DNA from 4 places in the Bradyrhizobium sp. 170 genome. Region 1 is predicted to be linked to each of the others. Evidence: predicted binding sites of a transcription regulator. Region 1 holds the regulator's gene; each other region holds the start of a gene.
What was found. The regulator LexA, encoded in region 1, represses DNA repair genes until DNA is damaged. The targets are predictions, from matches to a motif close to TGTTCNNNNTGTGTTCNG.
Positions count from the first base shown of each region.

Region 2: the regulator LexA is predicted to act here: its motif matches at 5,095-5,112, upstream of IVB05_RS15965 (DNA repair protein).
Region 3: the regulator LexA is predicted to act here: its motif matches at 3,851-3,868, upstream of ruvC (crossover junction endodeoxyribonuclease RuvC).
Region 4: the regulator LexA is predicted to act here: its motif matches at 3,332-3,349, upstream of IVB05_RS11715 (PA0069 family radical SAM protein).

Region 1 is NZ_CP064703.1:4,264,968-4,272,887, forward strand. It holds gene IVB05_RS19710 (ComEC/Rec2 family competence protein) at 1-2,121, shown strand, start outside; gene IVB05_RS19715 (hypothetical protein) at 2,232-2,513, opposite strand; gene IVB05_RS19720 (hypothetical protein) at 2,553-2,969, opposite strand; gene lexA (transcriptional repressor LexA) at 3,220-3,921, opposite strand; gene glp (gephyrin-like molybdotransferase Glp) at 4,133-5,344, opposite strand; gene IVB05_RS19735 (hypothetical protein) at 5,818-7,587, shown strand; gene IVB05_RS19740 (hypothetical protein) at 7,605-7,920, shown strand, end outside.
Region 2 is NZ_CP064703.1:3,448,295-3,456,214, forward strand. It holds gene IVB05_RS15935 (M20 aminoacylase family protein) at 1-845, shown strand, start outside; gene ppk2 (polyphosphate kinase 2) at 1,076-2,002, opposite strand; partial or broken gene IVB05_RS15945 (inorganic phosphate transporter) at 2,133-2,301, opposite strand; gene IVB05_RS15950 (VOC family protein) at 2,459-2,929, shown strand; gene IVB05_RS15955 (UdgX family uracil-DNA binding protein) at 3,250-4,695, opposite strand; gene IVB05_RS15960 (hypothetical protein) at 4,835-5,014, opposite strand; gene IVB05_RS15965 (DNA repair protein) at 5,178-5,972, shown strand; gene IVB05_RS15970 (DNA polymerase Y family protein) at 5,863-7,455, shown strand; gene IVB05_RS15975 (error-prone DNA polymerase) at 7,452-7,920, shown strand, end outside.
Region 3 is NZ_CP064703.1:977,573-985,492, reverse strand. It holds gene ruvB (Holliday junction branch migration DNA helicase RuvB) at 9-1,061, opposite strand; gene IVB05_RS04635 (hypothetical protein) at 1,058-1,504, opposite strand; gene IVB05_RS04630 (cytidine deaminase) at 1,605-2,024, opposite strand; partial or broken gene IVB05_RS43700 (Holliday junction branch migration protein RuvA) at 2,072-2,155, opposite strand; gene IVB05_RS04625 (hypothetical protein) at 2,188-2,682, opposite strand; gene ruvA (Holliday junction branch migration protein RuvA) at 2,679-3,296, opposite strand; gene ruvC (crossover junction endodeoxyribonuclease RuvC) at 3,293-3,820, opposite strand; gene IVB05_RS04610 (YebC/PmpR family DNA-binding transcriptional regulator) at 4,086-4,832, opposite strand; gene IVB05_RS04605 (methyl-accepting chemotaxis protein) at 5,035-6,804, shown strand; gene IVB05_RS04600 (methyl-accepting chemotaxis protein) at 6,913-7,920, shown strand, end outside.
Region 4 is NZ_CP064703.1:2,506,705-2,514,624, forward strand. It holds gene IVB05_RS11695 (neutral zinc metallopeptidase) at 1-629, shown strand, start outside; gene moaB (molybdenum cofactor biosynthesis protein B) at 815-1,378, shown strand; gene IVB05_RS11705 (helix-turn-helix domain-containing GNAT family N-acetyltransferase) at 1,526-2,455, opposite strand; gene IVB05_RS11710 (glycosyl transferase) at 2,608-3,180, opposite strand; gene IVB05_RS11715 (PA0069 family radical SAM protein) at 3,371-4,531, shown strand; gene IVB05_RS11720 (VOC family protein) at 4,631-5,086, shown strand; gene IVB05_RS11725 (GNAT family N-acetyltransferase) at 5,052-5,723, shown strand; gene IVB05_RS11730 (ribonuclease HII) at 5,839-6,573, shown strand; gene IVB05_RS11735 (glycosyltransferase family 39 protein) at 6,654-7,920, shown strand, end outside.

The DNA of each region.
Region 1 (7,920 bases):
TGGGTGCCCGTGGCATTCGGCACCGGCATCGCCTTTTATTTCGCCGCCGATCACGAGCCGGTGCTGTCGGTGGCCGCCGTCGTGGGCATCGCGCTATGCGCGGTCGCGGTCCTGTTGCGGCGGCAAAAATTCTTTCCTGTCGCCGTCATGATCGCCGCCGTCGCCGCGGGCTTTGCGATCGCGACCTGGAAGACGGCGCGGGTCGCGCATGGCGTGCTGGCGCGGCCGATGTTTTCGGTATCGTTGACGGGCTTTGTCGAAACGCGTGACATCCGCGAGCGCACCGACCGCTTTGTCCTGCGCGTCGTCACCATGGAAAGCGCGCGCGGAACGACCAGGCTCGAGCGCGTGCGGCTATCGGTGAAGAAGGGCACGGCGCCCGCGGTCGGCAGCTTCGTCGAGCTCAAGGCGCGGCTGTTGCCGCCGCTCACGCCGGTGCGGCCGGGCAGCTACGATTTCAGCCGCGACATGTTCTTTGCCGGCATCGGCGCCTCCGGCTTCGTGATGGGCGCGATCAAGACCGCGGAGCCGCCCGCTACCGGCGGCGGGCTGCGCCTGCGCTATTCGGCGTTCATGCAGGGCCTGCGCGATACGATCGACGCGCGGATCAGGACCACGCTGGAGGGTGACAAGCGCGCGATTGCAACCGCGCTGTTGACCGGGCGGCGCGACGCGATCTCGCCGCCGGTGAACGACGCGATGTTCATCTCCGGTCTCGGCCATGTCCTTTCAATCTCGGGCTATCACATGGCCGTCGTCGCGGGCGTCGTGTTCTTTGCGGTGCGGGCGCTGCTGGCGCTGTTTCCGGTTCTCACGGTTGGCTACGCCATCAAGAAATGGGCGGCTGCGGCAGCCCTGGTCGCCGCCGCGTTCTATCTGTTGCTGTCGGGCGCCGAGGTCGCGACGCAGCGCTCGTTCTTCATGACGGCCGTGGTGCTGATCGCGGTCATGGTCGATCGCCGGGCGATTACGTTTCGCACGCTCGCGGTCGCGGCCCTGATCGTGCTGACAGTCGCGCCGGAGGCGCTGGTGCATCCGAGTTTTCAGATGTCGTTTGCGGCGACGCTTGGCCTCGTTGCCCTGGTGCAGATCGGCATGCCGCGTTTGTTCGCGACGCCGGACCATACCGCGACCGCCCGCGTGGCGCTGTGGGGTGGCCGCGAGATCACGATGCTGTTGCTGGCCTCATTGGTGGCGGGGCTCGCGACCATGCCGTACGCGGCCTTTCACTTCCACCGGGTGACGCCTTACGGCGTGCTCGCCAATCTCGCGGCGATGCCGGTGGTGTCAGCGCTGGTGATGCCGGCGGGCCTGCTCGGACTCGTCGCGATGCCGTTCGGGTTCGATCGCCTGTTCTGGGCGATCATGGGTGTCGGCATCGACTGGATGATCGCGGTGACGCAATGGGTCGCGGCTTTGCCCGGCGCGGTCGGCCGCGTGCCGGCGTTCGGCATCGGCCCGCTGATTGCGGCCAGCCTCGGCATCATCCTGCTCGGCCTGTTGCGCACGCCGCTGCGCTGGTCGGGCGCCGTACTGGTCGTGGTTGCGGCGCTCTGGGCGGCGAGGGTGCCGCAGCCAGATATCCTGATTTCCGCCGATGGCCGCAATGTCGGCGTCCGTGGGCAGGACGGCCGGCTGCATCTGATGCATGCGGCAAAGGGCTCCCGGGATTCTTTCCTGCTGAAGGAGTGGCTGGCGGCGGATGCGGACGCCCGAACGGCGGCTGACGCGTCGCTCACATCAGGCGTCTCATGCGACGATTTTGGCTGCGTGATGCAATCCGCCGGCGGCACCCTGATCGCGCAGGCGCTCAGGCCCGAGGCACTCTCGGACGATTGCGAGCGCGCCGCGCTGATTGTGACGCTGCGGCAGGCGCCCGCTTCCTGCGCGGCTTCCGTCATCGATGCCGACCGGCTGCGGCGGCAGGGCGCGATGGCGCTGCGGCGAGGCCGTGACGGATTTGTCGTCGAGGCGGCCAAACCCAGAGGGATCGACCGCCCGTGGTCGCCGGCCATCGCGGACGAGAGCGAAGCAGACGCAGCCGTTCTGGCGCCGCGCGTCGTGCCGCCGCGCGCGGTCGACGCCACGCCGGCCGAGGCCGATCTTCAGGCGGAGGAATAGAGCGTTTTCCAGCGAAAGCCTGCCCCGGACTTGATCCGGGGTGGAGACCGGTTCGCGTCAAGAAAACGCGTCGAATCAAAAATCTGGAGCCCCAGGGCTCCAGACGAACTTCAGTGCTCGTCGAGCGGGGGGCTTGAGGGACTGGCCGGTATTTCGAATGCGCCGAGGTGGAATTCCTCCGGCGCGTCGGGGGTCGACGGCAGGTTGACCAGCGTGAACGACGCCTCGGGGAATTGCCGCCAGATCGCGAGATCTTCGGCCGTGATGGTGAGCCAGCCGTACCGGAACATGTACCGTCCGGGCTCCGTGACGCGTCCGGCTCTTTGCCATGTGACTTTGTTGACCACCGACTGCCCCTCGGCGCCTAGTTTCTCAAAAAACCATATCACCATGATCCGCCGGCCTGAACCGGCGGATCACATGCGCGTCGTTTATCCGGTCACGATGGATTCGGCCGGTGGCGCTTCCGTCACCTTTGCCGCACGTTCGCCCTCGGTCACCGGCAATTGCAGTACGGTCGCGCGCTGGCCTTCGCAAAGCTGCGTCACCAGCACATGGCTTCCGTCCGGAAATTCGATCGCGTCATGGTGGCGATCGGTCACTTCGGGTTCGATCTGGTTGAACTTGCCGACCCGCCAGTCGGTGGTTCGCGTCCAGATCCACCGGTTGTCGTATTTGACGTCCTCGGCGAACGCCAGTTCGGTGCCGGGAAGCATGCAGACCGCCACTGAAGGCTCGCGTTCCGACGCAAAGCCGCGGGTCGATGTACCGCGGAATGTCGTGGTGATCAGCGTCTCGCCGACCTTGGCAGGCCGCGTCGCCACAGCGTGCAGGCTATAGTCACACATCGGATGGCTCCCTCGTTTGAGATAGCTGACCCGTGTCTGCAAGAAGGAGGCACAGGCCTCTATCAGAGTGGACATATTCAGAGCGGACTTGGCGCAGAGCCTTTTCTTGTTTCTGGGCAATTCTGCGGCTAGCGCACTGCGTCAAAATCACAAACGCGCTAACGCAGTTTTGTTCCAGGCATGCAGCAAAAAACCCCGGCCGAAAGGCCGGGGCGGGATTGCCGTCGCAGTCACGTCCGCATCCAGCAGGTCAATATTTGCGGTACAGCCCGATCAGCTTGCCCTGAATCCGGACCCGGTTCGGCGGCAGGATGCGGACTTCGTAGGCGGCATTGGCGGGCTCCAGCGCGATCGAGGCGCCGCGGCGGCGGAAGCGTTTTAGCGTGGCTTCCTCCTCGTCGATCAGCGCCACCACGATGTCGCCGGTGTCGGCGGTCTCGTTGCGCTGGATCAGCGCCATGTCGCCGTCGAGAATGCCGGCGTCCACCATGGAATCGCCGCGCACTTCGAGCGCGTAATGCTCGCCGGAGCCGAGCATGTCAGGCGGCACGCTGATGGTGTGGCTGCGGGTCTGCAGCGCCTCGATCGGCGTACCGGCGGCGATCCGGCCCATCACGGGCACGGCAACCGGGCGATTGCCGTCGTCCTCGCTGGCCGGCGCGCTTACGGAGCGTTTGCCGAGCGTGCCTTCGATGACGCTCGGCGTGAAGCCGCGGCGGCCGTTAGCGGCGGCAGCCAGCTCCGGCAGCTTGATGACTTCGATGGCGCGGGCGCGGTTGGGCAGGCGGCGGATGAAGCCGCGCTCCTCCAGCGCCGTAATGAGGCGGTGAATTCCGGATTTCGAGCGCAGGTCGAGCGCATCCTTCATCTCGTCGAAGGAGGGCGGTACGCCGGCTTCCTTCAGCCGTTCATTGATGAAACGCAGAAGTTCATACTGTTTGCGCGTAAGCATCGCGAGCATTCCCCCGGTTGGTACAGTCTTTCGGTCCCGAATCTCCAGGGTCCATTGCGGGAGTCCCCAAAACTCCCAACCATAGACACTAGCAGTCGAAACAAATCATGAACGGACACTATATGTTCGATATGTGTTCCGCAACCACTTAATTTCAGGTGAACGCATTGCGGCTTCGGCTGAAGACACCCTCAAAGGCGCAGTTCAGGCGTCATTCCGGCAGCCGGAGCAGCTCGCACCGCGAACCCTTCGCGGCAGCCGGCGCGAACGGCGGACGTATCACAAGTGCCCGTGCCGCAGCGAGATTCCCTAATAGCGATGAGTCCTGGTGGTTCACCGGCACCGCGATCAGCGTGCCGTCTTCGCGCTCTTCGAGGCGTGCCCGAAGATAGTCTTCGCGCTGGTCGTTGGCAGCGAGATCGCGGCCCAGCAGGGCGCTTTCGCGCCGATGATGGACGGTGTCGCGGCCCGATAATGCACGAATCAACGGCACCAGAAACAGGAAGCCGCAGACATAGGAGGAGACGGGATTGCCGGGCAGGCCGATCACCCGCATCGCACCCAGCCTGCCATGCATCATCGGCTTGCCCGGCCGCATCGCGATCCGCCAGAACGCCATGGTCGTCCCCTCGGCCTCCAGCGACCGCTTGACGAGGTCATGGTCGCCGACCGAGGCGCCGCCCATGGTGATCAGGATATCTGCTTCAAGCTCGCGCGCACGGCGGATGCCTTGCGCGGTGGCGGCGACCGTGTCGGCGGCGATTCCGAGATCGACGACCTCGGCGTCCTCGGCGCGCGCCAGCGCACGGATTCCGTAGCCGTTGGAGTAGACGATCTGGCCCGGGCCCGGGGTCGACCCCGGCATCACCAGCTCGTCACCGGTCGCAAGCACCGCGACCTTCGGGCGGCGGTGCACCGCAAGCTCCGGATAGTTCATGCCGGCGGCGAGCGACAGGTCGCGGTCGGTGAGGTGGCGTCCGCGCGTGAGCAGCACGTCACCCTCGCGGAAATCGACGCCGGCAGGCCGGATATGTCGGCCGGAAACGGCGGCTTCCGTGATGTTGATATGGTCACCGTCGACGCCGGTGTCTTCCTGGATGATGACGGCGTCGGCGCCATCAGGGATCACGCCGCCGGTGAAGATCCGCACCGCTTCGCCTCGGCCTACCTTGCGCTCGAACGGGCGGCCGGCCGCGACCTCGCCGATCACCTTCAGCCGTGCCGAGATATCGGCGGCATCCGCCGCGCGCACCGCATAGCCGTCCATCGCCGACATCGCCTGCGGCGGTTGCGTCCGCCGTGCCGCGACGTCGCGCGCCAGCACACGATGAAAGGCATCATCGAGCGCGATCATTTCCTCGGGCAACGGTTCGGCGCGGCTGAGGATCGCAGCAAGTGCATCGGCGACAGGCATCAAGGCCACGGGCACTTCTCCTCGGGTGCAAGCGCGTCTGTTCAGCTGTTCGGCCCGGCGACGAGATCGCGCGCGCCTTCATATCGGAGAGCGCGAGCGGAGGCAAAAATGCGGCGCGGAAGGCTTGCGCCCGATACCGCAGTTTCGGAATTCATCCGCTGTCTGAATTTTATCCTGAACTCACCGGGATATGTTGCTGAACAGCAACATTATTCTGCAATCTCACCCGAGGTCAGGCGGGAATCGTCTCAATCCGCGTCAGCGATTTGTTCGCATCTGTGATTGGGGTAGGGTTCCCTGAGATTGAGGTGTGGGCGCCCAAAGTTTTGGCCAGCCACAGGCTGGCTCACCCGAGCTGGTTTCGCGCGAAGCCGGAGCGGACGATGACGGGGGCGATAGCTACGGCAACGGGTTCTGCGTCCCCGCGCGCTTCCGGTGTAATTCTTCCATCCGATCGCCGGGCGAGCCTGCTGGCGAGCAGCATGCTCTGCGGCGGGACCTTGCGCAGCCTCGCGGCGGCGGCCGGGATGATGACGGCGGTCGGCGTCTCGCCGGCCTTCGCTCAATGCTTTTCCGGTACCGGCGGCAACATTACCGGCGCGGGCTGTACCGTCACCGCGGCGACAGGTGCCTTCTCCACCGCAGTGGGGTCGGGAGCGAATGCGACGGGCTTCTTCGCAACGGCGTATGGCTCTGTGGCCACAGCGAACGGCAGCAACGCGACCGCGACGGGCGCGCTCAGCATCGCGAACGGCGCCGATGCGACCGCGACGGGCGCGGTCAGCTTCGCGAACGGTGCGCAGGCGACCGCGACGGGCACGCTCAGCATCGCGAACGGCGTCGATGCGACCGCGACAGGCACAAATAGCAACGCGAACGGGAGCAGCGCCACGGCGACCGGTTACTTCAGCCAGGCGAACGGAGCTTCTGCCACGGCAACGGGCATGGCCAGTCTGGCCAACGGCGCCCTGGCCACCGCGACCGGCACTGGCAGTGTTGCGAACGGTGTCACCGCGACCGCGACCGGCATGGGCAGCTTTGCCAACGGCGATCAAGCTTCCGCGACCGGCGTGAGCAGCTATGCCAACGGCTCTCAAACGACCGCGACCGGCTACGCCAGCACCGCCAACGGCGCTCAAGCCACCGCGACGGGGGTGTTCAGCACCGCCGGCGGTAACTTCGCGACGGCAACGGGCGCGGGCACTACCGCGACCGGCGATTTCGCCACCGCGACCGGCGGCTCCAGCACCGCGACCGGGGCCTTCGCCACCACGACGGGGGCCTTTAGTTCGGCAATTGGCGCGAACGCGACGGCGACCGGTACGAGTGCCTTCGCCAACGGCACCAACGCGACGGCGATCGGCCAACTCAGCAAAGCGAATGGCGTCAGCGCGACCGCGACCGGCCGGGGCAGCATCGCCAACGGTGCCACCGCCAGCGCCTTCGGCGAAGGCAGCAACGCCACCGGCGCGGCCACCACCGCGATCGGCCAGGCCAGCGTCGCCAGCGCCACCGGTGCCACGGCGGTGGGCGCCAGTGCGCGGGCAACCGCGACCGGCGCGGTCGCCGTCGGCAACACGGCCGCCGCCACCGGCGTTAATTCGATTGCGATAGGCAACGGCGCGACCGCCACCGGTTCGATCGCTGTCGGCGCCGGGGCGTTGGCTTCCAATGGTGGCGCCGCGTTCGGCGACGGCACGGTGGCGACCGGAACGAATTCGGCCGCCCTTGGCACCGGCGCCACGGCGACATTCGCCAATTCGACCGCGATCGGCAGCGGCGCGACCACAACAGCGGCGAACCAGGTCGCAATTGGCACGGCGACGAGCACCTATAAAATGTCCGGCATCGCCTCGGCGACGAGCCTTGCCGCACAATCCGGTCCGACCTCGTTCGTCACCAGCGACGCCAACGGCAATCTGGCGACCACCACCTTCAACCCTCAAAGCCTCACCTCGCTGCAGTCGCAGGTAACCTCGCTGCAATCTCAGGTCACCGACAACCGGCTCGAGGCGCGTACCGGCACCGCGCTGGCGCTCGCCGTCGGTGCGTCGCCGGCCCTGCAGGCGGGGCGCCGGTTTGGCATTTCGGCAAGCTACGGCAACTTCCAGGGCAGCAACGCCTTCGGCGTGGGAGCGACGGCGCTGCTGTATGACAACAAGAACTATGCGGTTGTCATCAACGCCGGTGCGGGCATTGGCATGGAGCGAAATGTGGTCGGCGTGCGCAGCGCGATCGGACTCCAGTGGTAGTTCGCTGGCGGGTTCTGATGCTTGCGGCTGTGATGGCGGCAAGCACGTCCGGCGGTCATGCGCAGCAGGCGCCCGAGCAAGCGCCGAAGCCCGCGCAGATCGATCGCAACGGCGTGATGATCCTGATCCGCTCGACGCTGCTGGCGCTCGATCAGGCCAACAAAACCGGCAATTACACCGTCCTGCGCGACCTCGGCGCGCCCGGCTTCCAGACCAATACGGCGGCGCGGCTGGCCGAAATATTCGCCAAGCAGCGCAACGACAATCTCGATCTGTCGGGTGTCGCGGTGATCGATCCGCAGCTCAATTTGCTGCCGCAGATCGAGGCCAACG
Region 2 (7,920 bases), 820 kb from region 1:
GGCACACCGCGATGCTTTTGGGTGCAGCGCGGTATCTCGCCGAGACCCGGAATTTCGCCGGCGACGCGGTCGTGATCTTCCAGCCGGCCGAGGAGGGCGGTGCGGGCGCCGCCGCCATGATCAAGGACGGCCTGATGGACCGGTTCGGCATCGAGCAGGTCTACGGCATGCATAACGGCCCGGGGATTCCGGTCGGCTCCTTTGCTATCCGACCGGGTCCGGTCATGGCCGCGACCGACTCGATCGACATCAAGATCGAGGGCCTCGGCGGACACGCCGCCCGCCCGAACAAGTGCATCGATTCCGTCCTGGTCGGTTCGCAGGTGATCACCGCCCTGCAGTCGATCGTCTCGCGAACGCTCGATCCCCTGGACTCAGCCGTGATCTCGATCTGCGAGTTCCACGCCGGCAACGCCCGCAACGTCATCCCGCAGACCGCTGAACTCCGGGGGACGGTGCGCACCCTGACCCCGGAAGTGCGCGAATTGGTCGAGAAGCGGGTCCGCGAGGTGTGTGATGGCGTGGCCAAAATGACCGGCGCCAAAATCGATCTGGTTTACGAGCGCGGCTATCCCGTGACCAAAAACCATGCCGACCAAACCGACTTCGCCACGCAGGTAGCCAGGGAAGTAGCCGGCGCCCAGAACGTCCACGACATGCCGCCGCTCATGGGCGCGGAAGATTTCTCCTATATGCTGGAAGCGCGGCCGGGCGCCTTCATCTTCTGCGGCAATGGCGACAGCGCAGGGCTCCATCACCCCGCTTATGATTTCAACGACGAGGCGATCGTGTACGGCACCTCGTACTGGATCAAGCTGGTCGAGAACAAGCTGGCGGCGGCGTAAAAGCGCCCGACGTCACTTCAACTTCGATCGCACATGAAGTGCGAGGTCACATCAAGGAAGGCCCGTATCTCCAGTGCGGGCCTTCATTTTTTTGTCGCTCAACCGCCACTTGAAATGCGGGTAGGTGCCTCGTCTTCAATGTCTGACGTCGCGATCGAGATTTCCAGCGGCATCCGGAAATGCGCAGCCGTGTGTCATCAGCCGTATCCCCGGCGCGCGCAGTCCGCCGCTCAATAGCGCTCCGGCACGTACATTTCGGGTGGAATCGGCCCGCGGCTATATTCCGGGTTGCGAACCCGCGGCGGCAGTACCACCGGCTCGCGCTTGATTTCCTGGTGGGGAATTTGCTCGAGCAGATGCGCGATGCAGTTCAGCCGTGCCTTCTTCTTGTCGTCGGCTTCGACCAGATACCAGGGAGCTTCCGGAATGTGAGTACGCTCCAGCATCGCTTCCTTGGCCTTGGTGTATTGCTCCCAGCGGCTGCGCGATTCCACATCCATCGGGCTTAGCTTCCACTGCTTGAGCGGATCGTGGATCCGCATCGTGAAGCGCAAATACTGCTCTTCGTCAGTGATGGAAAACCAGTACTTGATGAGGATGATTCCGGAGCGTACGAGCATACGCTCGAATTCCGGCGCCGACCGGAAGAATTCTTCGACCTCGTCTTCAGTGCAGAAGCCCATCACCCGCTCGACGCCGGCGCGGTTGTACCAGCTACGGTCGAACAGCACGATCTCGCCGCCGGCCGGCAAATGCGAAACGTAACGCTGGAAATACCATTGCGTGCGCTCACGCTCGTTCGGCGCCGGAAGCGCCGCGACGTGGCAGACCCGCGGATTGAGCCTTTGGGTGATGCGCTTGATGACGCCGCCCTTGCCGGCGGAATCGCGCCCCTCGAAAATCACCACCACCTTGAGCTTGTGGTGCTGCACCCAGGTCTGCAATTTTACCAGTTCACCCTGCAGACGGAACAATTCCTTGAAGTAGACGCGCCGATCGATCGTCTCCTGTGCCGTATGGTCGGCAAATTCATTGGTCAGCGCATCGAGGCGATCGTCGTCGATTTCTAGTTCCAGTTCCTCATCGAAACTATCCAGCATTTCCGCCTGAATGCGGTCCTGGATCGGCGTCGTGCCATTCAGGGGTAGTTTGGTCATGGCGGGCTCCGGCTGCAGCGCGTTGGTTCGCGTGGACATCGATGCCCTGCCGTAATCATCGGTCAGGGTACCCTGCGGAAAGCAGAAGGCTGGAGTTTGGTTCCGGCGTCCGTCGGGGCTGCCGATGGCGTCAGAACAGGATCGAGAACAGCACGTAGAGACTTGCCGAGAGGCAGATCGCGGCCGGCAGCGTCAGCATCCACGCCATCAGGAGGTTGCGAATGTCGCCATCTGCTGGCCCGAGCCGTTGGCCGCCTCGTGCCGGCGACGCCGGATGACAGCACATGGGTGGTGGAGAGGTGAAGCGATGCCGCTTGAACCAGTTTGTTAGTTCAGGGTTGATCGTCCGCTACAAAAATTTAATTGCGCTGTCGGGCGCCGGCCCCCTCCATCCGTCCTTGGCACAGAAGGGCCGCGCGCGTGCGGCCGAATATCAGATAGAGGAAGGCCGCACCGATGAAGGTCACGCAGCATCTCTGGTTTGAGAAGGACATGGAGGCCGCGATCGGCTTCTACACCTCGCTCGTCCGTGGCTCATCGGTCGACTGGGTTTCGTCCCTGCCTGCCGAGAGCCCGAGTGGTCCCGCGGGCAGCGTCAAGATCGCAGCCTTCAGCCTGGGCGACCAGCGCTACATGGCGATCGAGGCTGGCCCCCTCGACCCGTTCAACCACAGCTTTTCGATCATGGTCGAATGCGACACGCAGGCCGAGATCGACCGCTTGTGGGATGCCTTGAAGGAGGGCGGCTGGATCGAGCAATGCGGCTGGCTGCAGGATCGATGGGGCCTCTCCTGGCAGATCGCACCCAGGCGGCTCGGTGAATTGATAAATGATCCCGACCGCGACAAGGCCAGGCGCGTCGCGGAGGCCATGCTGAAGATGGTCAAGTTCGATATTGCAGAACTGGAGGCCGCGGCGAGGGGTTAGAAGCCCGCGTTATTTGCCGCTGGGATGGATTTGTTCGGCTGGCGGATAGAACGCCGGGCGGGACGCGCGCTGCGGCGCCACAAGGCGAGAGGAAGAACGCCACAAGGCAAGAGGAAGAGTGGGTCGCGCGCTGCACGGCGCCGGGGCTGAAGGGGTACCGCGCAGCGCGTCGACCGTATGGGAGCGCCATGGCGTGACCAGACGTCCCACATTCCCTTGAGAATGCGATTGTGTAATCCATCAATTAATGGTTGCAGATGGGATTGTCAATTTTTCCCGTGATATTTCACCAGATATTGCGGCTGCCGGGTTGGCAGGATTTAGGCCGCATGTGCCGATTTTCGTAGCATGTCGGCGGCGATTTTGAGATCTTGAACGAAACGCCGGAATTCCCGTGCCTTGGCATCGGCATCGGGCAATCGCAACAGATAGGATGGGTGCACCGTCACCAGCGCCCTTGTGCCGTCGTCGAGATCGATCGGGTGGCCGCGGTTCTTGTTGATCGGCGTGATTTTCCCGAACACGCTTTGCGCCGCGGTGGCGCCCATTGCCACCACCAGATCGGGTTTGATCGCGGCCAGTTCCCGTTCGTACCACTGCCGGCAGGCCTTGATTTCCGGCGTGTTCGGCTTCTGGTGCAGGCGGATTTTTCCGCGCGGCACGAATTTGAAATGCTTCACCGCATTGGTGACGTAAACTTTGCGGCGATCGATCCCGGCTTCTTCCAGCGCGCGGTCGAGCATTTGGCCCGCAGGCCCGACGAATGGTTTGCCGGCGAGATCTTCCTTGTCGCCCGGCTGCTCGCCGACCAGCATGATCCGCGCTGTTTGCTGACCCTCGCCGAACACGGTCTGGGTGGCGTCTTTCCAGAGCGGGCAGGCGCGGCAGTCGGCGGCTTCTTCACGCAGCGTTTCGATATCGTCAGCCTGTTTGCGGACCATTTCGTTTGCCTCAGGCGGTTCCAGCCGCTTCTGCGGCTTGTGCGGTTCGGTTGCCGCGTTCGCGATCATCGCGCTTGCGGTGCGCCCGGCGTCTTCGATCAGGGGTTTAATCATCGAGGCCTCCGGCAGGTTCCGCCAGTATTTCCGGGGCATTTCCTTACGCATGGCCTGCACTTTCAGTCGCGCCGGATTGAAAATGCTGGTGTGATAACGCCGCCAGGTTTCCTCCAGCCGATCCGCCGTCGGGGCCTCGCTTTTGGCTACGCCCGGCGTGATCGAGACGGCATGGCCGTCCCAATGCGCGCAGACATCGGGCGTGAGGATCGACCAGGGCATGTCGGCGAAACGCCGCGCGAAGAACGGCGCGGCCAGTTCGACGATGTGGTGCTCCGGCTCGAACCAGGCGACGAAGTGCGATTTTTGCTCGCGGCCGACTTCGCGGAAGCGGACAAAGGCATGCATTTTGTGCTCGTCGCGGCGTACGGCCTTCGCCATCGCAGCGACCTGCGCCACGTCGGGATCGGTCGCGATATCAAGCAGATCGTGATGAGTTCGCAACCGCCACAGCAGGCGATAGAGCAGGGCGAACCGCTCGGGGTTGCGGTGCAGGACCGCGATGTCAGCCAGTTCAACGAATTTGGCAGGGACGTTGAACGTGCCGTCTGGTGGCGCAAGTGGCGGCGCCGACGGCTCGAACAGTTCGGGCGCATCATCAGCCACGCGCCAGCTCACGTCGGAGGGTTTTACATTATTCAGCGCCAGCGCGCGGGCGGTTTTGCGCCAGCCGTCGAAATCGGTTTCGCCGTCGAGGGTGATGTGGTGCATTTTCTCCTCCCCGTCATTGCGAGCGAAGCGAAGCAATCCATTTCTCCACTTGTTGAGGCATGGATTGCTTCGTCGCTTCGCTCCCTTGCGCAAACGCTTCGCGTTTGTCGCAGGCAATGACGGCCGTGGTCGGCTGTGGTCAAAACCCAAATTCCAATTGCGCCGCCTTTGGCTTGAACCGCTCCTTCAGCCCTGCGCCATCCAGCAGATGCAACAAGGGCCCGTGATCGCTGAGCACGATGAACGGCAGCGCCTTCTGGAGGATGCCGCGTACGAGGTTGGAATCCGCCAGGGTTTCCAGCTTACGTTGCACGGCCATCGTTGAATCCCTTTGATTCCATTCATGAATTACCAAAGCGTCGATCTCGATTGACTCTGCCAGTCCGGTTAGCTTTATATTAGAACATATCATGAACAAATGAGCCAGCCGCGGGTTCACTAGGAAAAAGCGGTAAAGGCCAAAATTCCCAGAGGAGCGGGGCATGAGCACCGCACACACAAGCACGCTTGCGAATTTGCGAGGGCGCATCGAGCGGATCGAGACGCATGGCGATGCGCATGATCTCAACAAGGTCGCGCTCGGCCATGCGGCAGCGGATGCGACGCTGCAGGGCGGTCTTGCGATCGCAGTGGTGCATGAAGTGTTCGCCGAGGGCCATCAGAGCGCGGCGGCAACCGGCTTCATCGCAGGGCTCGCGGGAAGGGTATCGCCACGCCGGCCGCTGGTCTGGGTGCGGCAGGATTTTTCGGAAATCGAATCCGGTGCGCTGTCGATGAGCGGGCTTTGCGAACTGGGTCTCGATCCGCGGCTGCTCGTGACGGTGCGCGCCCCGGACACCGACGCCGCGTTGCGGACCGCCGCCGACGCGCTGGCCTGCGATGCGCTCGGCGCCGTCGTGCTGGAAGTCTGGGGGCAGGCCCGCCAGCTCGATCTCGTCGCCAGCCGCAAACTTACATTGGCCGCGGCAGCCTCCGGCGTCACCGCATTGCTGCTGCGGATGGCCGCGGAGCCGCGGCCTTCGACCGCGGAGACAAGATGGATAGTGCGCGCGGCGCATTCGCCGCCGGCGTCACACTGGGGTGCGTGGGGCGCGCCCGTCTTCGACGCGCAACTGGTTCGTAACCGTCATGGCCCGGTCGGCCGCTGGATCATGGAATGGAAATGTGATGAGTGCCTTTTCAGCGAACCGTCGGCGTATCCTCAGCCTGTGGCTGCCACGCCTGCCCATCGACCGCATCAAACGCAAGCTTACGCAGGACAGCGTCGCGCTGGGTGATGCCCCCAGCGTCGTCGTCGCCAAGCAGCACAACGCCATCCTGATTCATGCCCTCGACGAGGCCGCCGTACATGCCGGCCTCTCGATCGGCCTGCCGCTCGCCAATGCCCGCGCGATCTGCCCCGAACTGACGGTGTTCGACGCCGACGAGGTCGCCGACCGCAAGACGCTCGATGACATCGCCGACTGGTGCGACCGCTTCACCCCGTTGGTGGCGCTCGATCCGCCGCATGGGCTCTATCTCGACATCACCGGCTGCGCCCATCTGTTCGGCGGCGAGCGCGCGCTGCTGCAGATCGTGAGCGGTGCATTGAGCCGACGCGGCTTTGCCGTCAGCGCCGCGATCGCGAGCACCGCGATCTGCGCCCGGACGCTGACGCGCCAGACTTCCGGAAAGATCGTTGCCGATGGCGAGGAGGCCGCGGCCGTCAGCCCGCTGCCGGTCTCCGCGCTCGGCGCCGGTGATGCCATCACCGGCGGCCTGCGCCGCGCCGGCCTGAAGACCATCGGCGACGTTGCCGCGCGCGGACGTCACGAGATCACGGCGCGGTTCGGCGCTCATTTCACGACCTTGCTCGAGCAGGCGCTGGGCGAGGGCGATGCCCCGATCAGCCCTCGAAAACCGCTGCCGGATTACATCGTCGAGAAGCGCTTTCCCGAACCGGTCGCTACCGACACCGTGATCGTGATGAACCTGTCCGCGCTCGCGGCCATGCTGGTCACGGCGATGGACAAGCAGGGCAAGGGCGCGCGGCGGCTGGACGCAAGCTTTTTCCGCACCGACGGCGCGGTGCGCACCATCTCGGTCGATACCGGCCGCCCCGTGACGAAGGCAGAGGTGATCGACCGCCTGTTTCGCGAGCGGCTCGATGCGCTCAACGATCCCCTCGATCCCGGCTTCGGCTTCGATCTCATCCGCCTGTCCGCCAGCCGCACCGAAATCGTGGTGCAGCAGCAGCGCGACCTCGACGCCAACGTGCATGACAACGACGAACTGGCCGCGCTGATCGACCGCATCGCCGCGCGCATCGGGGGCAAGCGTGTTGTCGTGCATCTGCCGCAGGATACTCACATTCCTGAAAGCGCCGTGCTGGCCGTAACGGCGCAGCATCATCTGGCAGCCGCCGCACAGGCGGCATGGCCAGAGCGCATCGAAAGCGAACCGCCGCTACGGCCGCTGCGGCTGTTCGACAGGCCGGAGCCGATCAAGGTGCCGTTCGCAACCGTGCCCGACGGCCCGCCGCATCAGTTCACCTGGCGCCACGTCACGCACGCGGTGGTGCGGGTGGAGGGGCCCGAACGCATCGCCATGGAATGGTGGAAGCAGAACGGCGATGGGCCGACGCGGGATTATTTTCGCATCGAGGACGAAGCGGGCTTGCGCTTCTGGATCTTTCGCGACGGGCTCTATGAAAGCGAATTGGCGGATGAGCAAGGCGAGCCCACATCGGTCAGATGGTTCGTGCACGGGCTGTTCGCATGAAAACTCCCGTCAGCAATTATGCCGAGATCGGCATCACCACCAATTTCTCGTTCCTGCGCGGCGGCTCCGATCCACGCGCCTATGTGCATCAGGCGAGCGAACTCGGCATTCCCGCGATCGGGATTGCCGACCATAACACGCTGGCCGGCGTGGTGCGCGCTTACAAGGAACTCGATAATCCCGAGGTCAAGCACAAGCCAAAGCTTCTGATCGGCACGCGCCTCGTCTTCATCGACGGCACGCCCGATATTCTGGTCTATCCGCGCGACCGCGCCGCCTATGGCCGGTTGTGCCAGTTACTTACCCGCGGCAAGCGCGGCGACGACATCACGCGGATCGAAAAGGGCGAGTGTCATCTGCGGTTCGATGACCTGCTGGAATTCGCCGAGGGGCAGCTTCTGGTGCTGGCATTGCCGCATCGTTTCGACGCGGTGAGCGCGCAGGAAATTCTGCAGCGTCTGAAGG
Region 3 (7,920 bases), 3.3 Mb from region 1:
GGCCTCCCTCAATCTTCGTCGCTGTCGCCGTTGCCGAACAGGCCGAACTGCGCGGGATCGCGCGCGGGCTCGGCGAGGCCGAGATGGCGGAAGGCGTGCGAGGTCAGGAGCCTGCCGCGCGGGGTACGCTGCAAATAGCCGCACTGGATCAGGAACGGCTCGATGATGTCCTCGATGGCGTCGCGCGGCTCCGACAGTGCCGCCGCCATGGTCTCGACGCCGACCGGCCCGCCGCCGTAGTTCAGCGCGATCGTCGTGAGATAGCGCCGGTCCATGGCGTCGAGGCCGGCGGCATCGACCTCCAGCGCGCTCAGCGCGTGGTCGGCGATGGCGCGGTCGATGGAGCTTGCGTCGGCTGCGGAGGCAAAGTCGCGCACGCGGCGGAGCAGGCGGCCGGCGATGCGCGGCGTGCCGCGGGCGCGGCGCGCGATCTCGTTGGCGCCATCGGGCGTCATGCCGATATTGAGCACGCGCGCGCCGCGGGTGACGATCTTCTCCAGCTCTTCCTCGGTGTAGAAATTCAGCCGCACCGGAATGCCAAAGCGGTCGCGCAACGGATTGGTCAACAGCCCTGCGCGCGTGGTGGCGCCGACGAGCGTGAACTTTGCGAGATCGATCTTGACCGAGCGTGCCGCCGGACCTTCGCCGATGATGAGGTCGAGCTGAAAGTCTTCCATCGCGGGATAGAGCACTTCCTCGACCGCCGGGCTGAGGCGATGGATTTCGTCGATGAACAGGACGTCGCGCTCTTCGAGATTGGTGAGCAGCGCCGCGAGATCGCCGGCTTTTGCAATGACGGGACCGGAAGTGGCGCGAAAGCCGACGCCGAGTTCGCGGGCGACGATCTGCGCCAGCGTGGTCTTGCCGAGGCCGGGAGGACCGACGAACAGCACGTGATCCAGCGCCTCGCCCCGCTTGCGCGCGGCCTCGATGAAGATCGAGAGATTCTTGCGCGCCTGCGCCTGCCCGACGAACTCGGACAGCAATTGCGGACGCAGCGCGGTGTCGCCGACATCGTCGGAACGGCGCTCGGGGGTAACGATGCGGGGGGGAGGATTCATGCCACCCTCGCAAACCGGCGCGTCAGGCGCCAGCAGATGACCGATGCGATAAGCGACGGGATAAGAAAAATGAGGAAGCTCTCCATCGGCACATTGATCAGGTCGCGCGCCGATCCCATTGCAATCATGTCGATCAGCGCCAAGTTCAGGATTGTTGCACCCGCCGCGGCCGCCAGGGGCACCAATATCGAGTTGTGGCGGAAGCCGATGGCAGCAACAGCGTGGACAATGCCTGCAAGAAGCGCGGGTGCCGCGAAGAAGGCATAGGAATAGATCACTATTGTTACTATCCAGGCAAGAAGCGGCGGGCCGAAATCAAACTTCATCCACCAGCCTACGATGCCGAAAATGGGCGGCCAAACGAGCAGAAAGATCGCAACGATGGATGCGAAGCGCCACGCCGCCGAGAGCGATCCATCTTTGCCGACAAAAAGTGTCGTCATAGTCACTTCGCCAGTTCCTTCAGCCCCAAGCGAACAAGCCGCGCGGTGTCACCGACATCATCGGAACGTTGCTTGGGCGTGACGATGCGGGAGGGCGGGTTCACTCACTGCCCCGCTTGTACTTGTTGGGCAGGAGTTCGCCGATGGTCACGACTTTCGGCGCACGGCCGTTGTCGGGGACGATGACCCGCGCGTTGGCGTCATAGTCGTGGATCAGTTCGCGACAGATGCCGCAGGGCGAGACCACCGCGATCTTGCCGGGCTCACCGGGCTTGGGGTGACGCACGGCGACGATGGTTTCGATACCGTGGTCGCCGGTTTCGGTGATGGCACGGCCGATGGCGATCGCTTCGGCGCAGACCGCGATCCGGCCGATATAGGCGTCGATATTCACGCCGGTGACGATACGGCCGTCGCGGGTGCGCATGGCGGCGCCCACCTCCTGCCACTTGTTGCGATAGCGCTGGCTGATAGCTTCGGTGGCGACGGCGATCAGTTCCTCGTCGTTGTTGCTCAGCATGGTGGAGAATGCATTCCTTTGTCAGTCGGTGGCCGGCCGACGCCAGTCTATTTCGACAATTCCTTCAAGCCCAGCGGGATCAGTTGTGCGGTCTCGGCTTTCTCGCCGGCGCTGCGCTGTGTCGCCGACACCGTCGGAACGGCGCTCAGGGGTAACGATGCGTTCATGCCCGGACCTGCTGGTCTGAGCGGCGGCGGAACGGCCACAGCACACTGTTACAGACCAGCCAGCAAAATATCGTGCTGCCGACATGCAGGACGAGGAATATCGACAACCTTTCCCAGGCCGGCGGACTCGCGCTCTTTACCATCACGAAGACGGCGTATGCCACGGTCACGAACAGCGATCCAAGAAAGACCGGGCGGAAGGGTACCAATCCGGTTCGCGATGCCGCTTGAGCAATCATAGCCACGAAAGCCAGGAACAGCGCCTGCACACCGCCGGCAATATAGGCAGCGATCGAAAAAAAGCCGAACACCCGCAAATAGGCCGAGAGATTGTAGCTAGCGGCAGGCTGACCATACCCGAAAAACATTCCCGTTACCCATATCAACAGGAAGCCGAGCGGCGGGCCGGCTGCGAGAAAGATCAGGAACACCAGCGCTGTCTTCGGCGTAAACCCCACCGCGTCGCTCACATTGTCCGTCGCGTCGCTCACTTCGCGAGCTCCTTCAGCCCCAAGCGAATAAGCTGCGCCGTCTCCGCATTCTCACCCGCGCTGCGCGAGGCGGCCGCGATGGCGGCGGCGGCCTGCGGCTGGCCGTAGCCGAGATTGACCAGCGCGGAGATCGCGTCGGTGACCGGGCGCGGCGCGCGCTGATCGTCGATCGCGCCGGCAAGGTGCACCACGGCGGGATCGACATTGGCGAACGCCGGCGCCTTGTCTTTCAGCTCGCTGACGATGCGTTCGGCAACTTTCGGGCCGACGCCCGGCGTGCGCGACACCGCGGCCTTGTCGCGCAGCGCGATGGCATTGGCGAGTTCGGCCGGCGGCAGCGTCGAGAGCACCGCGAGTGCGACCTTGGCGCCGACGCCCTGCACGGTCTGCAACAGGCGAAACCATTCGCGCTCGAGGTCGCTGCGGAAACCGAACAGTTTTATCTGGTCCTCGCGGACATAGGTTTCGATAGAGAGCACCGCCGCCTCGCCGGGCGACGGCAGCGCCTGCAGCGTGCGCGTCGAGCAATGCACCTGATAGCCGACACCGCCGACGTCGAGGATCACGTAGTCCTCGCCGTAGGAGTCGATCAGGCCTTTCAGTTTGCCGATCATAGGCTGGCCACCTTCAGCCGCAGCGCTGCGCCCTGGCGGTGATGGGCATGCGTAATCGCGATTGCGAGCGCGTCCGCGGCATCGGTGGATTTCGGCTCGGCTTTCGGCAGCAGGATCTTCAGCATCACCGCGATCTGGTTCTTGTCGGCATGTCCCGCGCCGACCACGGTCTTCTTGACCTGATTGGGCGCGTACTCCGCAACCGGAATGCCGAACATCGCGGGCGCGAGCATGGCGACGCCCCTCGCCTGGCCGAGCTTCAGCGTCGCGACGCCGTCCTTGTTCACAAAAGTCTGCTCCACCGCGGCCTCCGCCGGCCTGAAATCGCCGAGGACTGTGGCGAGCCCCTCGTGGATCGCCAGGAGGCGGCTGGCCAGCGGCAGATCGTCCGGCGGCTCCACCGAACCGCAGCCGATGAAGACGAGACGGTTGCCCTCGGTCTCGATCACGCCCCAGCCGGTGCGGCGCAGGCCGGGGTCGATGCCGATGATCCGGACGGGTTGGCGAATCGGTGGGAGTGTCATGGCGTAGTGATAACGCCAGAGCCGGGTGAACGAAACATAAAGAGAACGGAAATCCCCGGGATACGGGGGCTGGCCCCCAGCGCTCGCAAGCCGCAATCACCGAACCGTCGTCGTCCCTGCGAAAGCAGGGACCCATACGCCGCGGCCCCAATTGTACTGGAAGGCGTCAGTCATCTCGCTTTTATCGATAGGACAACGCGGTATGGGTCCCTGCGCCCGTGCGCAATTGCGCACTAGGCAGGGACGACCAATTACCAATCACCAACTACCCGCCCATCTTCGCGACCAGCGCGTCGGAAATCTCGAAATTGGCGTAGACGTTCTGGACGTCGTCGTGCTCGTTCAACAGGTCCATCAGCTTCAACAGCTTCTCGCCGGTCTCGTCGTCGACCGCGATCGTGTTCTGCGGCTTCCAGGTCAGCGCCGCCTTGCGGGCTTCGCCGAATTTCGCTTCCAGCGCCTTCGCAACCTCGCGAAAGGTTTCCTGCGAGGCGTAGATCTCGTGGCCGCTTTCGCTTGATACCACGTCGTCGGCGCCGGCTTCGATCGCTGCGTCCAGCATGGCGTCGTCGGAGGCTTTGCTGGCGTCATATTCGATGATGCCGGTGCGATCGAACATGAAGGCGACCGAGCCGGTTTCGCCGAGATTGCCGCCGGACTTGGCGAAGAAGGAACGGATGTCGGACGCGGCGCGATTGCGGTTGTCCGTCAGCGCCTCGACGATCACGGCGACGCCGCCGGGGCCATAGCCCTCGTAGCGGATTTCGTCGTAGCTCTCGCTGTCGCCGCCGGTCGCCTTCTTGATGGCGCGCTCGATATTGTCCTTCGGCATGTTCTCCTGGCGCGCCGCGATCACGGCCGCGCGCAGCCGCGGGTTCATGGCCGGGTCCGGGGTTCCGAGCTTGGCCGCCACCGTGATTTCCCGCGCCAGCTTGCCGAACAGTTTCGACTTCTGGGCATCCTGCTTGCCCTTGCGGTGCATGATGTTCTTGAACTGGGAATGGCCGGCCATGCAGGGGTCTCTTGGATTCGTCCGGAGGAGATGTGGGTGAAAGCGCGGCCTTATAGGCCGGCAATCGGGCAAAATCAAAGATTTGCGGCCGATTCGGCTACTAAAGTAGCGCCCGCCAGCTGGAATATCAGGCAGTTGTTAACCATGATTTCATGCTCGGATGAGAGGATTTCGCACCGGTCCTCAACTTTTAAGAGATGCCATGGCGTTCGGTTTGTTCAAAAAGCAGGTGCTGGAAGCGGCTGCCCCTGCCGCTGAAGCCAAGGTTCCGCAGGCCCCGGCCGCGGCTGAGGCCGTCAGCACCGAGGGCGATTCGGCCAGGGCAATCCTTGAACTGCTGGAACTCGAACTTGGCACGATGATCCGCCAGCTCGAGCGCGCGGCCAATTCGGTCGCCGGCGGTGCCGAGGCGACGGCTGCGACGCTGTCGACCATCCGCCAGCGCACCGATGCCCTGACGAACCGAACCAGCGCCGCACAGGGCACCGCGACGACCTTTTCGCACGCCGCCGACAAGTTCACCCAGTCGGCGCAGGGCATCGGCTCCCAGGTCCGCGACGCCGGCAAGCTTGCCGACCAGGCCAGCGACGCCGCCCGCGAAGCCAGCGCCAATGTCGACCGCCTGAGGGAGTCCTCGGCGGCGATCGGCAATGTCGTCAACCTGATCGCGCAGATCGCACGGCAGACCACGCTCCTGGCGCTCAATTCCACCATCGAGGCCGCACGCGCCGGCGAGGCCGGGCGCGGCTTCGCGGTGGTCGCTACCGAGGTGAAGGCGCTCGCGGTGCAAACCCAGAACGCGACTGAAGAGATCACCAAGAAGATCGAGGCGCTGCAGCGCGACGCCGCGGGCTCGGTCGACGCCGTGCATCGCATCTCGCAGGCGATCGAAGCGATCCGCCCGGTGTTCGAGAACGTCAACGGCGCGGTTGCCGAGCAGAGCGCGACGACCGGCGAAATGGCCGACAACGCGGCTTCCGCCTCCAGCTTCATCGGCTCGGTCGGCGACAGCGCCACCGAGATCGATCATGCGACCAAGGAAGCCGAGGCCCATGGCGAAAGCGTCGCCAGGGCCGGACAGGCGGTCACCAAGTTTGCGCAAAAACTCAAGGCGCGCTGTGCGGTGCTGCTGCGCCAGGGGGACAAGGAAGGCGCACGCGAGGATCGCAGCAAGCAGCAAAAGCTGCCCTGCAGCCTCAAGATCGAGATCACCGGCCCGCGCGGCGTGATGTCGGCTGCGGTCTACGAAATCTCGATGGATGGCATTCTGGTCAGCGGGACTGAAGCCGAAAAGCTGGCGCAGGGCCAAAGCTTCGATGCCACGCTGCAGGATGTCGGACCTTGCCGGATCAGGATCGGCGACCGCTCGAAGGCCGGCACACACGCCCGGTTCGAGCGGCCGAACGCCGCGCTGATCGAGAAGATCGAAGACAGGCTGTGGTCGATCCAAGACGACAACACCGAGGCGGTCACCCGCGCGATGGAAGCCGGCGCGGCGCTGAAGAAGATTTTCGAGAACGGTATCGACAGCGGCGCCATCTCGATGGAAGCCGTGTTCGACACCAACTATGTCGAGATACCGGGCAGTAACCCGGTGCAGTACCGCACCAAAATCCTGGACTGGGCCGACCGCGCGCTGCCGCCGTTCCAGGAAGCGTTCCTCGCCAAGGACAAGCGGATGGCGTTCTGCGTTATGATCGACACCAACGGCTACCTGCCTGTTCATAACAAGATCTATTCGCACCCGCAGCGGCCGGGTGACGTCACCTGGAATACCGCCAACAGCCGCAACCGCCGCATCTTCAATGATGCGGCAGGCCTTGCCGCCGGGCGCAACCAGCGCGCCTATCTGATCCAGAGCTACGCCCGCGACATGGGCAACGGCAACATGGTGATGATGCGCGAGATCGACGTGCCGATCCGCGTCAAAGGCCGCCACTGGGGCGGCTTCCGCACGGCCTACCGGCTCTAGTGCGCTCTCAGGCAAGACCCCAAGGCGCGAATCGCGTTCTAAACCTGGAATTGGAATGCGATCGCCGCGGTGGGCCGATCATCGGCTCTGACTGGAGAAAGCTCGAACATGTCCTTTGTGCAGCGTGCAGTCCTGGACACTCAATCCAACCAGACACTGGCCGAACGACTCATTGACCAGCTTGCCGACCGCATCGGCGGGCTCGGCGTGGAACTTGCCGATATCGCCGGCAACGTCCAGGAGGTCGCAAGCCGCGTCGCGAACCAGTCGGAGCGGTTCCACCACTTGCAGAAGACGGCCCAGACGATGGTCTCGGCCAACCGCGACATCGCTAATGCATCGCAGGCGGTGCAATCGACCACGTCCGCAGCCGTCGTAGAGATCGTTCAGTCGCGCAGCGCGGTGGATACGGCCGTCAAGCACATCGCCGAACTCGTCGAAGCGGTCGGCCGCATCGAGGCCCGGCTCAGCGCCGTCGGCTCCGCCCTCTCGCAGGTTGCAAAAGTTTCCGGCTCGATCGAGGCGATTGCGAAGCAGACTAACCTGCTCGCGCTCAATGCCACGATCGAGGCGGCGCGCGCCGGAACCGCCGGCCGCGGCTTTGCCGTGGTCGCGAGCGAAGTGAAGAGCCTGGCGGAGGGAACTCGCCAGGCCACGCAGCAGATTTCCGATACCATGCGCGATCTCGACGGCCAGATCGGCAGCCTGATCGGCGAGAGCAGCGACGCCTCACTCCGCGCCAAGAGCGCCGGTGAAGGCGCACAGCAGATCAGCGGCATCATCGCGCGCGTTCACCAGGGCATCGCGTCCGTAGGTCAGGAGATCGACGGCGTCGCCAGGGCCGCGACGTCCAATCTCGGCCATTGCGACACCGTTATCACCGAGCTCAGCGAGCTCGCCAAGGGCGTCGACCTCTCCTCGCGCGATCTCAAGCACGCGGACGACCGAGCGGCAAAGCTGCTCGAAACGTCCGAAGACCTGATCGCGCAGATCGCCGGCAGCGGCGTCGAGACTTCGGATGCACCGCTGATCCGCGTCGTCGTCGACACCGCGAAGCGCATCTCGGCCGAGTTCGAGGCCGCGATCGACCGCGGCGAGATCACGGTCGACCAGTTG
Region 4 (7,920 bases), 1.8 Mb from region 1:
GCGAGATCGATGACCGCTGGAGCGAGATCTTCCAGTCCAGCGGACAGAATTATACCGGACCGCGCATCGTGCTGTTTCGCAACGCCACCAATGGTGGCCGCTGCGGCATGGCGCAGTCGGCGATGGGACCGTTCTACTGCCCGCCGGACAAGCAGATCTTCCTCGACACCAGTTTCTTCCGCGAAGTCGAAACGCGCTTTCGCGGCTGTTCGGGCAATGCCTGCAAATTCACGACGGCCTATATCATCGCGCATGAAGCGGGACATCACATCCAGAACCTGCTCGGCATCCTGCCGCGCGTGCAGCGGCTCCAGCAGCAGGCCGGCAGCAAGGCGGAAGCCAACGCGCTACAGGTCAAGGTCGAGCTGCAGGCGGACTGCCTGTCCGGCGTCTGGGTCAACCGCGAGGAAAAGAAGCGTCCAGGCTTCATCGAAGCCGGCGACATCGACGCGGCATTGAAGACGGCAACCGCGATCGGCGACGACACGCTGCAGCGGCAGTCGACGGGCAGGGTGGTGCCGGACAGCTTCACCCACGGCTCCGCGGCGCAGCGCAAGCAATGGTTCATGACCGGCTATCAGCAGGGCACGGTGCAGGCCTGCAATACGTTTGCTCAGGGTGCGTTGTGACGGTCTCGTGCCCCGGATGCTGCGCAGCACCGAAAGCGCGTTCACGCGCGTCTTCGACGCGCTATGGTGATGCGCTGCTGATCCGGGGCCCATGTTGCGCGACGCTTCTTTGAGTATAGGTCCCGGCTCTGCGGAGCAGCGTATAGGACGCTGCACCGCGTCCGGGACACGAGGGATCCAGTGAAATGTCCTCCATCGATGAATCAAAAGAATTCGTGCCGCTCAACATCGCGGTGCTGACGGTCTCGGACACCCGCTCGCTGGCCGATGACAAATCCGGCGCCACTCTGGCGGAGCGACTGACCGCGGCCGGTCATCTTCTTGCCGCGCGCGAGATCATCGTCGACGACGTCGATGCGATCCGCGTCATCATCAAGCGATGGATCGCCGACGCAGGTGTCGATGCGATCATCACCACCGGCGGCACCGGCTTCACCGGCCGCGATGTGACGCCGGAGGCGGTCGAGCCGCTGTTCGAGAAGCGGATGGATGGCTTTTCCATCGCCTTCCACATGCTGAGCCATGCCAAGATCGGCACCTCGACGGTGCAGAGCCGCGCCACCGCCGGTGTTGCGGGGGCGACTTTCATCTTCTGCCTGCCGGGATCGCCGGGCGCCTGCCGCGATGCGTGGGACGGCATCCTCGCTGCCCAGCTCGATTACCGCACGCGTCCCTGCAATTTCGTCGAGATCATGCCGCGGCTCGACGAACACCTGCGACGGCCTAAAGCCCAGGGCGCTTCGGCCTGACGAAGATTCAGCGTGGCCTAACCAGCCACGACCAGATCGCATGCCACATGTTGCGATACCATTCTTCGCGCAACCCATGTGCACGCTTGATGTAAAAATCCAGGAGGTCCGGCGTGACGCGCCGCGGGGTATCGCGACGCCCCGGCTTCACAGTTCGAGTTCCCAGGTTTCGCCGATCAGGTCTTGGCCGAAACTGCGGTGCGGCTCGGTGGCGACCAGCTTGAACCCGGCCTCCTGATAGATCCTGCGCGCGGCAACCAGAATGCTCTGGGTCCACAGCGTGATCCTGCGATAGCCGCAGGCCTTCGCGAATGCGATGCATTCGCCGACCAGCCGCTGGCCCAACCCCTGTCCGCGCCCGGCCGGGTCGACCAGCAGCAGGCGCAGCTTCGCTACGTCATCTGTATGGCGCACCAGAAATATCGAGCCGACCTGCGCTCCATTGATATCGGCGATCCAGCAACGCTCGCGTGACGCATCGAATGAGGCGAGGAACTTTGCCGCGATTTCCGCGACGAGGCCCTCGAACGAGGAATCGAAACCGTATTCGCGGGCGTAAAACGCGCCGTGGCTCTGCACCACCCACCCCATGTCGCCGGGACGCGGCTCGCGCAGCACCGCAGGCGAAGGCAGGCCGCCGGATTCACCGAGCAGCCGTTCGATCACGGCCATCGCCCCGATCAAGCGCGCTTTGCCGTCGTGCGGCAACGTCGCCAGCATCGCTGCAACTTCGTCCTGCATGCTGCGCTCGAGTTTTGCGAATGTCTGACGGCCCTTGGCGGTCAATGCGAGCCGGTATTGCCGGCGATCGGACGGCAGCGGTTCGCGGGTGATCAATCCGGCTTCATCGAAATTCTGCACGATGCGGCTGAGGTAGCCGGCATCAAGGCCCAGTTCGGCTCCGATCTCCTTTGCCGAGAGATCTTCGCGGTGGGCGAGTTCGTACAGCACCCGCGCCTCGCTCAGCGAGAAGGGGCTTTTCAGGAGCTGCTGGTCCAGCACGCCGAGCTTGCGGGTGTAGAAGCGGTTGAAGGCGCGAACCGCAGCGACTTCTTGTTCGGAATCCAGTTGGGACATGGCATCACCTCAATGATTGCCATTGTCAAATATATAGTTGCTTTTGGCAAGTATATATTGACAGCAGGCATCCTGCGAGACGCGCGAGGCCCGTTCTACTTTGCATGGGGTTGTTTTCGATATTTTGTGTTTGGGCCCGGCGATGTACCGCCCTAGGCGACGACCATGATCCGGCTGCGCAACTGGGTGCGTGAGGCGCGGCCGAGCTGGCGCAACAGCCGCGACTCGGAACGGCGCGAATCCGGCCGGTAGCCGCCAAGCCGCTCATAATGGTCGCGCGCGATCAGAAGTCCCTGTTCCGCCGACGGCCCGGCAATCATGCGGGCGACGAATTTGAAGCCGTCGCGCAGCCGCGTGTCGGCATAGGGCGAGCGGGCATAGCGAAACACCCCCGCGCGCGGTCGGTCGCTGCTCGATACATTCTGGATGAATTGCGCGGTCTCGTCGATCCAGCCGCTGTCGAGCACCGCGCCGGCATGCAGGAACATCAGCCATGGCGAGCGCGCCGCCCGCGCGCCAGCGGCCAGCGCCGCGGCGTGTGTTCCTTCAAACGCCAGAAAGCGGCAGCCGGCCACGTCGGCCACCCGTTCGATCACGCCGTTGCCAGCCCTGTCGACCAGCAACACCTCGCGGATGACGCCGGCTGCGGCTCCCGGCACCAGCGCCGCCAATGTTGCGACGGCGGGCTGTTCTATTCCTTCGGTCGGGATGATCACGCTCAGCATGAATGAGGCTTCGGTGGCTCACACGGGGAAAAACGCTGCACTGTTATCATCTTGTCATAATCAAAGCAGCCGTTTGCGTGCAGTTTTTTGCGGCACCTGGCGCCAATGCCTTTTCCGACGTTTGCGCTTCGTTGTGAATTGTTCTTGTTGATGTTCTTGATTTGTTCTTTCTACGTGCTATGTTCGCTTCATGAGCCGAGCATCCTCTCATGCCCTCAAGCACCCGCCGGTCACGGCGCCCTCCGAACCGGCGGGTGCGACACCTTTTCCGGAGCTTACGGTCGCGATCGAAAGCCAGCGGCGGCGTGGCCGCGGCGCGCAGTCCAACGCCAGCGGCCGGTTCGAGGCCGAGGCGCGGGTCGCCTTCGACGATGGCTGGCAGAGCCTGGACGAACTGCCGCCGTTCAAGACGACGGTATCGCTCGATACCTCGCGCAAGGTCATCACCCGCAACGACTCGCCCGACATCGGCTTCGACCGTTCGATCAATCCCTATCGCGGCTGTGAGCATGGCTGCGTCTACTGCTTCGCGCGGCCGACCCACGCCTTTCTCGGTCTGTCGCCCGGGCTCGATTTCGAATCCAAGTTGCTGGCCAAGCCGGACGCGCCCGAACTGCTCGAGAAGGAACTGGCCGCCTCGGGTTACGAGCCGCGCATGATCGCGATCGGCACCAACACCGATCCCTATCAGCCGATCGAGCGCGAATACAAAATCATGCGCGGCATTCTCGAAGTGCTTGATAGGGCCGGCCATCCCGTCGGCATCGTCACCAAGTCGGCGCTGGTGACGCGCGACATCGATATTCTGCAGCGGATGGCGAAGCGCAATTTGGCCAAGGTCGCCATTTCCGTGACCACGCTCGATCCCAAGCTGGCACGCACCATGGAGCCGCGCGCTTCGACACCGTCGAAGCGGCTGGAGGCGCTCCGGCAATTGTCGGAGGCCGGCATTCCCGCGACCGTCATGGTCGCGCCGGTGATTCCCGCGCTGAACGATTCCGAGATCGAACGTATTCTCGATGCCGCAGCCCATGCCGGCGTCAAGGAAGCAAGCTACGTGCTGCTGCGGCTGCCGCTGGAAGTGCGCGACCTGTTTCGCGAATGGCTGATGGCGAACTATCCCGACCGTTACCGTCACGTCTTCACCCTGATCCGCGACATGCGCGGCGGCCGCGATTACGACTCGCAGTGGGGAACGCGGATGAAGGGCACCGGCCCGATGGCGTGGATGATCGGGCGGCGGTTCGAGATCGCCTGCGAAAAGCTCGGCCTCAACAAGCGCCGCTTGAAATTGACGACCGATCATTTCGTCAAGCCGAAGGGAAGCGGACAGCAACTGAGTTTGTTTTAGGCCGTTGATGTCATTGCGAGCGAAGCGAAGCAATCCATCTTTCCGTGCACGAGGTGACAATGGATTGCTTCGCTTCGCTATGACGAAGGAGTAAGTCGCATGAGTGGAAAATCATCACCGCCAACCCCCCGGTTCACGGTCATCACGCTCGGCGTAACCGACATGCGCGCCAGTATCGCGTTTTACGAAGCGCTCGGCTTTGCCCGAAAAATGCAGGCAACCGGCGAGGCGGTCGCTTTCTTCGACACTGGCGGCACGCTGATCGCGCTATTCCCGTGGGATCAACTCGCCCGCGACGTCACGCTGCCGGATGAGCCGCGGCCGAAAACCTTTCGCGGAACGACACTCGCCTGGAATTGCAGCTCCGTCGAGGAGGTCGACACCGTGCTGGATTTCGCAATTGCCTGCGGCGCGTCGCTATTGAAGCCCGCGCACCAGACCGACTACGGCGGTTACTCCGGCTATTTCGGCGATCCCGACAACCATCCCTGGGAAGTCGTGGTCGCGCCCGGCATCGAGGTTGGCAACGACCGGCGGGTTCATCTGCCGGAATAGAACCCTTGATAGTGGGGCGGTGCCACTTCTATCTGCTGGTGAATTGCCGTATTCAGGCGTGATGGACCAGAAGCCCGCGCCGGTATCGGAAAAGCAGCCGCTCGTCATCTTGACGACGCCGCGCCTGATTCTGCGCGCTGCGGTCGAAGAGGATATATCTACTCTGCAGAACCTGATCCTTGGCGACAGCGATGTGATGCGCTTTGCATTTTCCGGAGCGCCGATGGCAAGGGACGCTGCCGAAGATTTCATCCGGAGATCATTCACCTTCGGCGAAAGCCTCACGGGGATGGCGGTCCTGACTGAAAAGCCCACGGGCGAAGTCATCGGCTTCGCAGGCTTGTCTCCATGCCAAGCGCTGGAGGCCGACGATTTTGAGATCGGATTTGTCCTGGCACGCCGGGTATGGGGCAAGGGGGTCGCAACCGAAATCGGCGAGGCGCAGCTCGTCTTCGGGTTCGAGCAACTCAAATGCGGCAGGTTGCTCGGGCTGGTCGATCCGCGAAATGGGCCGTCCATTCACGCGCTCGAGAAGCTCGGAATGCGCTATCTGGAGGCGATTGCGGACCCCAAGCGCGGAAGCCGGAGCGTTTATGTGATTGAGGCTGGGGAGTGGCGACGGCGGCGCGCTGAATAACGGGAATTGCGCCGGATTCCCGGTTGCGCCCGGGCGCGCACTTCCGCACGATCCCGGCATGATTCGGGACAAGTCCGCCAAGAAAAACGCCAAAAAAACCGATAAGAAGGCCGGCATGGAACAAGCCGAGCCGCTCAAGGGCGTCATCGCGGTCGCGCCGCCGAGCTTTCGCCGCGAGCGGGCGCTGATCAAGCGCGGCGTCTGGCCGGTGGCCGGCTGCGACGAGGCCGGGCGCGGTCCGCTGGCGGGTCCGGTGGTGGCGGCCGCCGTCGTGCTCGATCCCAAGCGAATCCCCAAGGGTATCGACGATTCCAAGCGGCTGACGGCCGAGCGCCGCGAGGAATTGTTCGAGGAGATCTGCGCGACGTCGTCGTTTGCGGTCGCCTTTGCCTCGCCGGCGCGGATCGATCGCGACAATATCCTGCGCGCCTCGCTCTGGGCGCTGGCGCGGGCCGTGCGTGCGCTGCCGGAGATGCCGCAACATGCGTTTGTCGACGGCCGCGACAAGATCGACGTGCCCTGCGACTGCGATGCAGTAATCGGCGGCGACGGCATTGTCATGTCGATTGCAGCCGCCTCGATCATCGCCAAGGTGACGCGCGACCGCCTGATGAGCGCATTGGCGCTGGATTGCCCGGGCTACGGCTTCGAAAACCACAAGGGCTACGCCGTGCCGGAACATCGCGAGGCGCTGGACCGGTTAGGCCCGAGCATCCACCACCGCCGGTTTTTCGCGCCGGTGATCGCCGCGCGGCTGAAACATTACCCCGAGACGGCCCAAGAGACGGTCGAACCCGATCTCTTTACCGTGGACGGAGAGATTACTTCCGAGATTTCAGTCACGATCTGAGGCCGGTTGCCTCGGCGGCTCCTGCGCTCTATCAAACGTCCCTGGGGACAGGGCTGCCCGGCCCGGCATTCGGACGTTTCATGCGCTTCACCTCGCTCGTTGTCGAACTGATCCGCGCCCGGCCGCGCCTGGTGGTCTGGATCGTGGTGCTGGCCCAGGCCGGGCTTTGGCTGATCCTGCCGACGCTGCTCTACCGCAGCCCGCCCGGCGACCTTGCGACCGCGCTGGCCTTCGGACGGGAATACCAGGTCGGAACCTGGCTCGGTCCGCCGCTGGCGTTCTGGCTCGCTGACATTGCTTTCCGAGCTGCCGGCAACAACATGTTCGGCGTCTATCTGCTGGCGCAGGCCTGCGCCGTCGTCACCTTCTGGATCTATTATCAACTGGCCCGCGCGATCGTCGGCGGGCAGCAGGCGGTGCTCGCGGTACTGCTCTCGCTGACGGTGGTGGCGTTCAGCTCGCCCGGTGTCGAGTTCGGCCCGCTGGTGCTGGCGCGCCCGCTATGGGCGCTGCTGTTGCTGCATTCCTGGCAATTGATCGGCCAGAACCGGCGCAATGCGTGGTTCGCCTGGTCGATCGAGGCCGGGCTTTTGCTGCTGACGACGTCAGCCGCGCCCGGAATATTGCTGCTGCTCGCCGGATTTGCCGTTGCCACGGCGCGGGGGCGGCGCGTGCTGATGTCGCTCGATCCGCTCTATGCGCTGCTCGTGATCGCCGTCCTGGTGTTGCCCTATCTGATCTGGCTGCTCCGCGCCGACGCACTCGCCATGCCGCCATGGCCCGCGATCTCCGATTTCGGCGCGCGCGTCCTGCAATGGGGTGGGCTGCTCATCGGCCTGGCGCTGGCGATGTCCGCCATCGTGGTGCTGGCAATCCTCAATTCCGGCTGGTTCGCCCGCAATGCCGGGGAAGCGCCGATTATCTACCGGCCACCGGTCGATCCGCTGGCGCGTGACTTCGTCTATTTCTTCGCCATCGCCCCAGCGCTGCTCGGAAGTTTCCTGGCCGGGCTGTTCAATTTCGACCACGTCGTGGGCGGCGCGGGCGTTGCCTTGCTGATGTCGGGCCTTGCCGTGATCGTGGCGACCGGCGATCTGATTCACCTGCGGCGTCAGCGCGTGTTGCGCACGGTCTGGGCCGCGGCGCTCGCCGCTCCCGCCGTCGCGGTGATCGCGACCACGTTCGTTCTGCCGTGGACCGGCGCTGCCGAAGTGCCGACCGCGCTGCCGGCGAAAGCGATTGCCGCGTTCTTCGGCGACAATTTCGAACGGCGAACCAATCAGCGGCTGCGTGCGGTAGCCGGCGATCCGCAACTGGCGAGTTTCATCGCGATGAGCGCCGGGCGCC